DNA from 2 places in the Flavobacterium pallidum genome. Region 2 is predicted to be linked to the other one. Evidence: riboswitches for the same ligand, from Rfam matches in the RefSeq annotation. Region 2 holds a riboswitch; the other holds the start of a gene.
The links. Region 2 has a riboswitch for S-adenosylmethionine ahead of HYN49_RS06115 (homocysteine S-methyltransferase family protein). Riboswitches for the same ligand answer to the same signal wherever they lie in the genome.
Positions count from the first base shown of each region.

Region 1: linked by a shared signal. The riboswitch ahead of HYN49_RS09540 (trans-sulfuration enzyme family protein) and the one ahead of HYN49_RS06115 (homocysteine S-methyltransferase family protein) in region 2 are both predicted to bind S-adenosylmethionine.

Region 1 is NZ_CP029187.1:2,332,216-2,336,942, forward strand. It holds gene HYN49_RS09535 (homoserine dehydrogenase) at 1-751, opposite strand, end outside; gene HYN49_RS09540 (trans-sulfuration enzyme family protein) at 882-2,057, opposite strand; SAM riboswitch class I at 2,206-2,305, opposite strand; gene HYN49_RS09545 (T9SS type A sorting domain-containing protein) at 2,599-4,727, opposite strand, start outside.
Region 2 is NZ_CP029187.1:1,524,753-1,529,479, forward strand. It holds gene metK (methionine adenosyltransferase) at 1-53, opposite strand, end outside; gene HYN49_RS06110 (T9SS type A sorting domain-containing protein) at 292-1,812, shown strand; SAM riboswitch class I at 1,956-2,057, shown strand; gene HYN49_RS06115 (homocysteine S-methyltransferase family protein) at 2,119-3,120, shown strand; gene metH (methionine synthase) at 3,120-4,727, shown strand, end outside.

The DNA of each region.
Region 1 (4,727 bases), 810 kb from region 2:
CATCAGTGTTTTTGAAAGCTTTGGCAATGAGTTTGATTTTCAATCCTTTTTCCTTAGCATATTTCAGCTCCAGTTTACCGATCCTGTCAATCCCGATGTTGAACAGCGCTTCGGGTTTGGCAATGAATCCAAAAGCATGCGCCAGTAAAATCTGCAATTTGTATTTCGCATCAAATCCGCCGGTGTCAAGGATGGGGTTGCTCTCTGCGAAACCTTTTTGCTGCGCCTCGAGCAAAGCGGCTTCATAGCTCAGGTTTTCTGCAAAAGTCTTTGTCAGGATGTAATTCGTAGAGCCGTTCACAATCCCTTCAATCGATTCAAGCAAATCATTGTCGTAATATTCCTCAAGGTTGCGGATTATGGGCAAACTCGCACAACACGCAGCTTCGTACAACAAGGGCACACCATATTCACGCTGCAGTTCCAGCAATTCGGTAAAGTGTTCCGCAATCATTTTCTTATTGGCCGACACCACCGCCTTGCCTTTCTTCAAGGCGGAGGAAACGATTTCAAAAGCCGCATCCGCATCGTCGATCAACTCCACAATCACATTGATTTCGTCATCGTTTAAGAGGTCATTTTTATCAAACGTAAAATTCGAGGGATCGATTTCGCGTTCTTTATCAGTGTTCTTCACACATATTTTCCGGATATCCGCTTTCAATCCCGGCGTTTTCTGCAATACTTCATATAGTCCGAATCCGACGCAGCCAAATCCGAATAATCCTATTTTTAATTTCTTTTGTGACATTTTTTTTATTTTTTTGGCAGACATTTCCCGTTATCGCCGCTATCTTTTTGCCTATCGCGTTTGTAAATTGGCATGAAATCTCCACGAAGGCAAAAAGGATATTGGCTCTACCGGGGCTGCGGTTTAGAGATTAAATTGAGTCTGTGGCAATCAGGACGTTTTCTTTCGCGACTATTAACGCCTGACGTAAATCGTCAATCAAATCCTCCGCATCTTCCAACCCGACCGACAATCTAATCAAACTATCCACCACCCCCGATGCATAACGCTTTTCCCTCGGGATCGATTTATGCGTCATCTCGCAGGGCAGGCAACACAGGCTTTTCACACCGCCCAGGCTTTCCGCCAATTTGAATAATTTCGTATTCGAAACAATGGCTGAAGCCAGTTCCTTATCATCGGTTTTCAGGTCGAAGGCAATCACGCCGCCGAAATATTTCTGCTGGCTTTTAGCAATCCCATGGTTATGGTGCGTTGGCAGGCCGGGATAATACACGTTGGCAATAAGGTCTTCGCTTTGCAGGTATTCCGCAATTTTCTGTGCATTTTCAGCATGTTGTTTGATACGCAATGACAGCGTTTCAATCCCACGGATCACCAGCCAGCTGTCAAAGGGGCCGAGTATTGCACCCGATGCATTCTGGATGAATTTGATTTTAGCACCGAGGTCGTCGTTCGCGGTAATCACCAATCCGGCAATCAGGTCGCTGTGTCCGGAAATGTATTTCGTAGCGCTGTGTACGACAATATCAGCCCCGAAATCAATCGGTTTCTGGGCAATCGGTGACGCAAAAGTATTGTCGACGCAAAATAAAATTTCATTGGCTTTGGCTATTGTCCCAATCGCCCTCAAATCTGAAATCTTCAATGTAGGATTCGTCGGCGATTCAATCCAGATGAGTTTTGTTTTTGCGGAAATGGCATCGGCTACATTTTGTGAATCCGTAGCGTCAACATATGTCACGCTGATCCCGAATTTCTCATAAACCTGCGTAAACAAACGGAACGCACCGCCATAAATATCATCGACAGCGATAATTTCGTCGCCGGCAGACAGTAACTTCACGACAGCATCAATCGCTGCGAGGCCGCTGGAGAATGCAAAGCCGTTCTTGCCGTTTTCAAGTTTTGCGGCAAGATCCTCAAGGACCTTCCTTGTCGGGTTGTTGCTCCGGGCATAATCGAAGCCCTTGTGTACGCCGGGCGCTTCCTGTACAAATGTTGAAGTCTGGTAAATCGGGACGGCAATCGATCCGGTGAGTTCATCTACAGGGATGTAGTTCAAAAGTTGGGTTTGCTCTTTCATCTTTCTGATGGTTTTAAAGATTGTTGTAAATATTTTTGTTGTTAAAAAATATTCCCAACCAGATATCGAAAACGCATAAAATAAAAAATGCGCTCCCGACAAGTCAGAAGCGCACATATATATTTCGAACTATAACGTACAGTTTGCTGGCTTATCTATCCCTTTTCAGGGTTGAATGTGGCACCTTATCTTTCGACAGGTTGCCAAGACGTCATAGGGTCAATTCCCTCGGTCTTTCTGGATAAGAATAATCTTTTAAAGAACTTGCCGCAAAGTTAGCGGATAAGTTTTGGAATATGCAAATTTATTTTTGGATTTTTTTAAAACTAATGTTTTTTCGTTTGATTTACTGCACGTTAGCAATTGGGATTCCTTCAGAATATAGTGCGGGTGACTGAAAAGCATTTTCCGCCATACAATTAAAAAGACAATATGCCTCGGGAATTATTTATTCAAACCTTGACTGCATATCACGGTTTCCCTACTTGATTTTGAATGCGTTTTTGCTAAATTATTTAATCGGAAATCGGTAAAATCCATATCATTTCTTTATGATCTTGCAGGTGTTTTTAGAATGTGAATTCAGGTTTTCGATAACCAATATGTACATTCCGCTTTCCAAAAACGAAAAATCCATTTTATTATCCGGGGTTTTCCTTTCATGAATCAATTTACCGTCTAAGGTAAATAATTGCAGTTGGTAATCCATATTATTTTCGCCATCCCAATGGATAGCATTCGTAAAAGGATTAGGGAAAATTTTTAAATGGTTACTATCGGCAGTTTCTGCTACTGAAAGCGTATTTGAGGAATTGATGTAAACCGATACCAGACCACTGACAAAATTTGGTTTACTGACAAATAAGTCTTTTTTCTTGTCCCCGTTGTAATCGAATAATAATAAATCTGCCCTGTCTTGAAAATAGGTATCGAACGAGTCTATTCCAAATTTTGTAAAATTTGTAAAATCTGTAGTTCTGTAATAAAAAATATCACTTGAGTAGGAATTTGGGTTATAATTCGTTGCATAGATTTCATATTTTCCATCTCCATCATTATCGTCGAACGCTATGTCATGGATATTGATGTTTTCGATAACAATTTTGTGAAAATTATTTTGGCCATCATTTCTATAAAATAAAAAAGGCCTTGTACTTTTATCATATATAAAAAAATCCAAATCGCCATCCTGATCGAAGTCCTTTATTTTAACCACTCCATCGCCATAATTGCCTGTCAGGCTTGCGATGTTTATGGCAGAGAAAACACCGTTCTGATTTTCAATTAAAATGACTTCATAATGGTATGCATTATTAGAATAATAATCACTTAGCATCAGGATATCACTGGTACCGTTATTATTTACATCACCAAAATCCAATGAGACCGTATCAACATCATGGGGATAATTAAAAGATATGGGTTGGATACTACCAAAGTCAATACCATTATTTTTTGCCCACATGAGTTCGTCGCCGGCGATATAAGGGTTTTTTTGAAAAAGCAAATCCCTGAACCCGTCGTTGTCAATATCTGCAAAATGCATTTTTGCCGTTAAGACAGGGATAGCAACATTTTGCACATATACAAAATGATCGTCTCCTAAATTTCTAAAAACTTTTGCGTACATGTCTGAAGAACTGTAATCAATAACATCGCCCACGCCGTCATTGTCAAAATCCATAATGTAATTCAAAGTATACATTGAGGCATTCGGGTTCACCATTACGCCTATTAAATTTTTTATGGCACCATATTCATTATTAACCATCGTTTTGAAATAACCCAATCCGTTCTGCTGCCCTATACAAACATCTTCCGCGCCATCACCATCCATATCAACTACCGTAAATCCATCTGTATTGATGGTTTGTTGTATACACTGGGTCTGGTCCGACAAATTATCGATGTCATAATTCACAAGGATCATGTTTTGTGAGTTGGAACTGGAGGAAAACACAAAATCAATAGCGCCATTATCATTAAGGTTGAGAAATTTATAATTGCCCAGCGTGAATACATTAATATCGAAGTCCGGCAATACCGCCTGAGGAGCGCTGAAAACCCCATTGCTGATATTGAATTTGTAGACGTCTGAATGATGCAATTGGGATTCTAAGGCAATGTAAACATCATAAACCCCGGCCGCTGTATTTTTGATAAATATGGCGCTGCCATTATTGGAAAATGTATAATATGAAATCCCTGGCGCAACAACCGAATCATTGATGACAATAACCTGATGTGTAGTGGGATCAAATCCGAAATATCTAGCCCTGATGGCGTCATTTTCCCAATATAAGACATCGTTATATCCATTTCCGTCGATGTCCAGTATTCCGTAATCTTCGAAGCTTGAAGTTATCTGAAGGGAGTCGGATACAACGAAGGTGCCATTGTTATTGATGTAAATTTTCAAACTATAGAAGTCGCGCACATATAAATCATAGTCACCGTCATTATCAATGTCATCGATTTTGTATATGTTCGTAGAGCCAAATCCCACTTCCATTAAATATTGTGCGGGTAAAAAACCACCATTCTGGTTGTTTAGCAGCACATAAGCGTCACCGTCATTATTTTTTACGATCAAATCAATAAAACCGTCGTTATTGTAGTCGAACTTAATCGGGGATATAGAATAGGAACCGGCAAAGCTCAGCAATGTTT
Region 2 (4,727 bases):
ACTTTGTCGGGATGTCCTTCACTAACAGATTCCGAGGTGAACAAATAAGCCATAAAAATTGATTTTTTTATTTAATTCCGGAGGGTCTTGTCGATTGCGCAGGCTAAAGAAGGGAACTTGCTTTAGCATTTTTTCATGAGGTTGCAATCAGTCAAATTTCTCCTCTTTTTTAATTTTCGCCTGCAAATGTATGAAACCGTTTCTTAAAATTTACAAGGATTTGAAAATAAGTTTTTTTTATTTCAAAAAAGGATTACTTTTACCGTTCATTAAATCAATTAATTAAAAATTATGAAAAAACTATTACTATTATTTGGGATTGCCCTGACTGGTGCCGGTGCTTTTGCACAGGGTGCTTCGTGTGCGGCCGCCACTACAGTAACTTCGGGATCGACTTATGTTATGGCACCGATTGCTTCAGGTACGTATGTTAACGGATGTAATTCGGATACTGCACCTAATGGAAAGTGGTATAAATTTACCGCTCCTTCAGGAGGTATGATTAAGGTTGATGCGACCCTTGCTGTGAACCCTGGTGGAACTACCGGAGTGGATACTGCAGTTCACGTATTTTCAGGAACTTGTGGAACGCTGGCCTGCGTGGCTTTTAATGATGATTCTGCTGCGGCTGATTACAGGTCTTTGATTGCAGATTTAGTGGTTACTGCAGGAACGACTTATTATATCGAATGGGATAACAGATGGCAAGATAACGTAGGATTTTCATGGCAGTTTACTTTTACGCCTGTAAGTTGTTTTGCACCAACAGGATTCACTTATGTACCTCCTGCACCTACAACAACTTCGGTTGCTTTGGGATGGACGGCTCCTGCGCAGGGATTACCTGAAGGATATCAATTTGAATGGGGTCCAATCGGATTCACTCAGGGAACAGGTACTTTGATATCAACTACTGACACAAGCGTTGTCTTGTCTACTTTGAGCCCGAATTCAGTTTATGACTTTTACATCAGGACTGACTGTGGATTGGGTGACTACAGCATTTGGGAAGGGCCTATCTCTTTCTCAACTGAGTTTGACGTTGCTTCCGTACCTTACAACACAAGTTTTGAAGAGGCTAATTTTGGTTTCGTAGGCTGGACACAGGATGCTCCTACGGGCTATGCAGGTCAGGCATGGAGGGTTTATAATGCTGGTCCAAATACGCCATTGACTCAGGAAGGAGAGCGCTCTGCTTTGGTTTTTGCAGGTGCTGCAGCTGACGGAAATAATGATGTATGGTTGCTTTCAAGAGGACTTAACCTTGCTGCCAATTCACCGGTAACAGTTACTTATTATATAAGAAACTATTTGGCAACTGGAAGTACAGGTTCAACAACATATGAATTAAAAGCAGGTACAACACAGGATGTTGCAGGAATGACTATTCCAATCGCTGCTGAGACTGTAACAGACGTAGCTTTTGCACAGAAGACTTTTAACTTCACGCCAACTACAGCTGGAACTTATTTCTTAGGTTTCCACTCTACAAATGTTGTAAATGCAGGTACACAAGCTACTTTCCTTGACAACGTGACAGTTAGTCAGGTATTGGGTACTGAAGATGTTTTTGCATCGCAATTCGCAGTATATCCAAACCCTGCGACTAGCACTGTAAACATCAGCAACACTACTGATGCTTTGATTACCAATGTTAAAGTTACGGACTTGAAAGGACGCACAGTGAAAAACAACAACTTTGTGGCTTCTTCCAATATTCAAATCAATACCTCAGATTTGTCTTCAGGTGTTTACATGCTGAACATCACTTCTGATAAAGGTACTGCTGTAAAGAAAATCGTGAAAAAATAATTTTTTCCTTTCTTATAAACTAAGGCCCGCTATATAGCGGGCTTTTTTTTGGTTCGAACTAAAACGTTTTCGGAATATTTTGCCTGAAATGTTGCGGGAACAGTTTCTTATCACGTACTTTGCAGCGTTCATTACTTTATTGAAAGTTATCACGAAAGGCAGAGGGATTAGACCCGTTGAAGCCTTAGCAACCCTTTACCTATAAAGAAGGTGCTACATTCTACCGGTTTCCGGATAGATAACAACATAAATACTTTATTGTATTTTCTGCTTTCCTGATGACATTCATAAATATAAATTTATTGTATGTCAAGAATTCATGATATTATCCAAAAAAGAATCCTCGTGCTCGACGGCGCTATGGGCACCATGCTGCAACGTTACAATTTCTCTGAAGACGATTTCCGTGGGAGCCGTTTTAAAGATTTTGCATTTCCACTGAAAGGGAACAACGACCTTTTATCACTTACCCAGCCACAAGCTATTCGCGAGGTTCACAGACTTTATTTTGAAGCCGGGGCCGACATCGTTGAGACCAACACTTTTTCGTCAACTACAATTGGAATGGCCGATTATCACCTGGAGGATTTTGTTTACGAACTTAATTTCGAATCTGCTAAAATTGCGCGTGAAGTAGCCAATGAATTCACCGCTGCAAATCCTGATAAGCCTCGTTTTGTAGCAGGATCGATAGGGCCAACGAACAGGACTGCCAGCATGTCGCCTGACGTCAATGATCCGGGATTCCGTGCCATCACTTTCGACGAGCTCAGGGTGGCGTACAGACAGCAAACAGAAGCCTTATTAGACGGTGGCTGTGATCTTTTACTGGTCGAAACCATTTTCGATACGCTGAATGCCAAGGCTGCTTTATTCGCGATTGAAGAGGTCAAAGAAGAACGTCGATCTGACATCCCTGTAATGGTTTCCGGAACAATTACCGACGCTTCCGGAAGGACATTGTCCGGGCAGACCGTGGAAGCATTTCTAATTTCGATTGAACATCTACCTTTATTGAGTATAGGATTTAACTGTGCTTTGGGAGCAGATCAGCTCAAGCCTTATCTTAAAAGGTTGGCCAGGAATACCAGCCTGAATATTTCCGCGCATCCTAACGCCGGACTTCCAAATGCATTCGGGCAATATGATCAGACCCCGGAAGAAATGCAATTGCTTATCAGGGAATATCTGACCGATAATCTCATTAACATCATCGGTGGTTGCTGCGGGACAACGCCGGAGCATATCAAACTGATCGCCGAAGTCGCTGCACAATTTAAGCCAAGACCCATTTTAGAAAACGCCTGATGCCTCAAAACAAATATTTAAGATTATCCGGACTCGAGCCGCTGATTGTTACTCCTGAAACGAATTTTGTCAATATTGGTGAAAGGACCAATGTCACTGGCTCCAGGAAATTCCTGCGCCTCATAAAAGAGGAACGCTATGAAGAAGCACTTGAAATCGCCCGTACGCAGGTTGAAGGTGGCGCACAGATCATCGACATAAACATGGACGAAGGGATGCTTGACGGTGTTTATGCGATGACGGTTTTCCTGAACCTGATTGCGGCCGAGCCTGACATCGCCCGTGTCCCGGTGATGATTGACAGCTCAAAATGGGAAATTATTGAAGCCGGCCTCAAAGTGACCCAGGGGAAAAGTGTGGTAAACTCGATTTCGTTAAAAGAAGGGAAAGACAACTTTATCCGTCAGGCGAAATTGATTAAAAGATACGGCGCCGCAGTCATCGTAATGGCTTTTGACGAAAACGGCCAGGCCGATACTTACGAGCGCCGGATCGAAATCTGTAAAAGGTCTTATGATGTTTTGGTCAACGAAGTGGGTTTTGCTGCTGAAGACATCATTTTCGATCCGAATATTTTTCCAGTGGCCACGGGCATGGAAGAACACAAGCGGAATGCGCTTGATTTTTTCAACGCGACTAAATGGATCCGTGAAAACCTGCCACATGCCCATGTCAGCGGCGGTGTCAGCAACGTGTCTTTTTCCTTCCGGGGTAATGATAAAGTGCGTGAAGCGATGCACTCGGCTTTTCTGTATCATGCGATACAACATGGCATGACGATGGGAATCGTGAATCCGGAAATGCTGGAAGTGTATGATGAGATTCCAAAGGATTTGCTTGAACGCGTAGAGGATGTCTTGCTGAACCGCCGCGAAGATGCTACGGAAAGATTACTCGATTTCGCTGAAAATATTAAAGGAGACACCAAGAACACCGAAAAAGTAGTTCAGGAATGGCGTTCCGGTTCAGTCCAGGAAAGGATCACGCATGCTTTGGTAAAAGGCATTGATGAATTTATTGAAAAGGACGTTGAGGAGGCCCGTTTGTCAGCTGCCAAACCCATTGAAGTAATCGAAATCAACCTGATGACAGGAATGAATGTCGTCGGGGATTTGTTCGGGAGCGGAAAGATGTTTTTGCCGCAGGTGGTCAAATCGGCGCGGGTGATGAAAAAAGCGGTGGCATATCTGCTTCCGTTTATTGAAGCCAGTAAAAACAATGTAAAAAGCACCAACGCCAAAATCCTGATGGCCACTGTAAAAGGAGATGTCCATGATATCGGCAAGAATATCGTTTCAGTGGTTTTAGCCTGCAATAATTATGAAATCATTGACTTGGGTGTGATGGTGCCACCTGAAAAGATTATTGAAGCGGCTGTAAAAGAAAACGTCGATATTATCGGGCTTAGCGGTTTGATCACGCCTTCGCTCGATGAAATGGTGTACCTCGCCAGAGAACTCGAAAGCCGCAACATTAATATTCCTGTTATGATTGGCGGAGCCACGACTTCGCGTGCGCATACGGCGGTAAAAATCGCTCCGGAATACAGCCATACTGTAATCCATGTGAACGATGCTTCACGCGCGGTTACGGTCGCCGGAAATCTT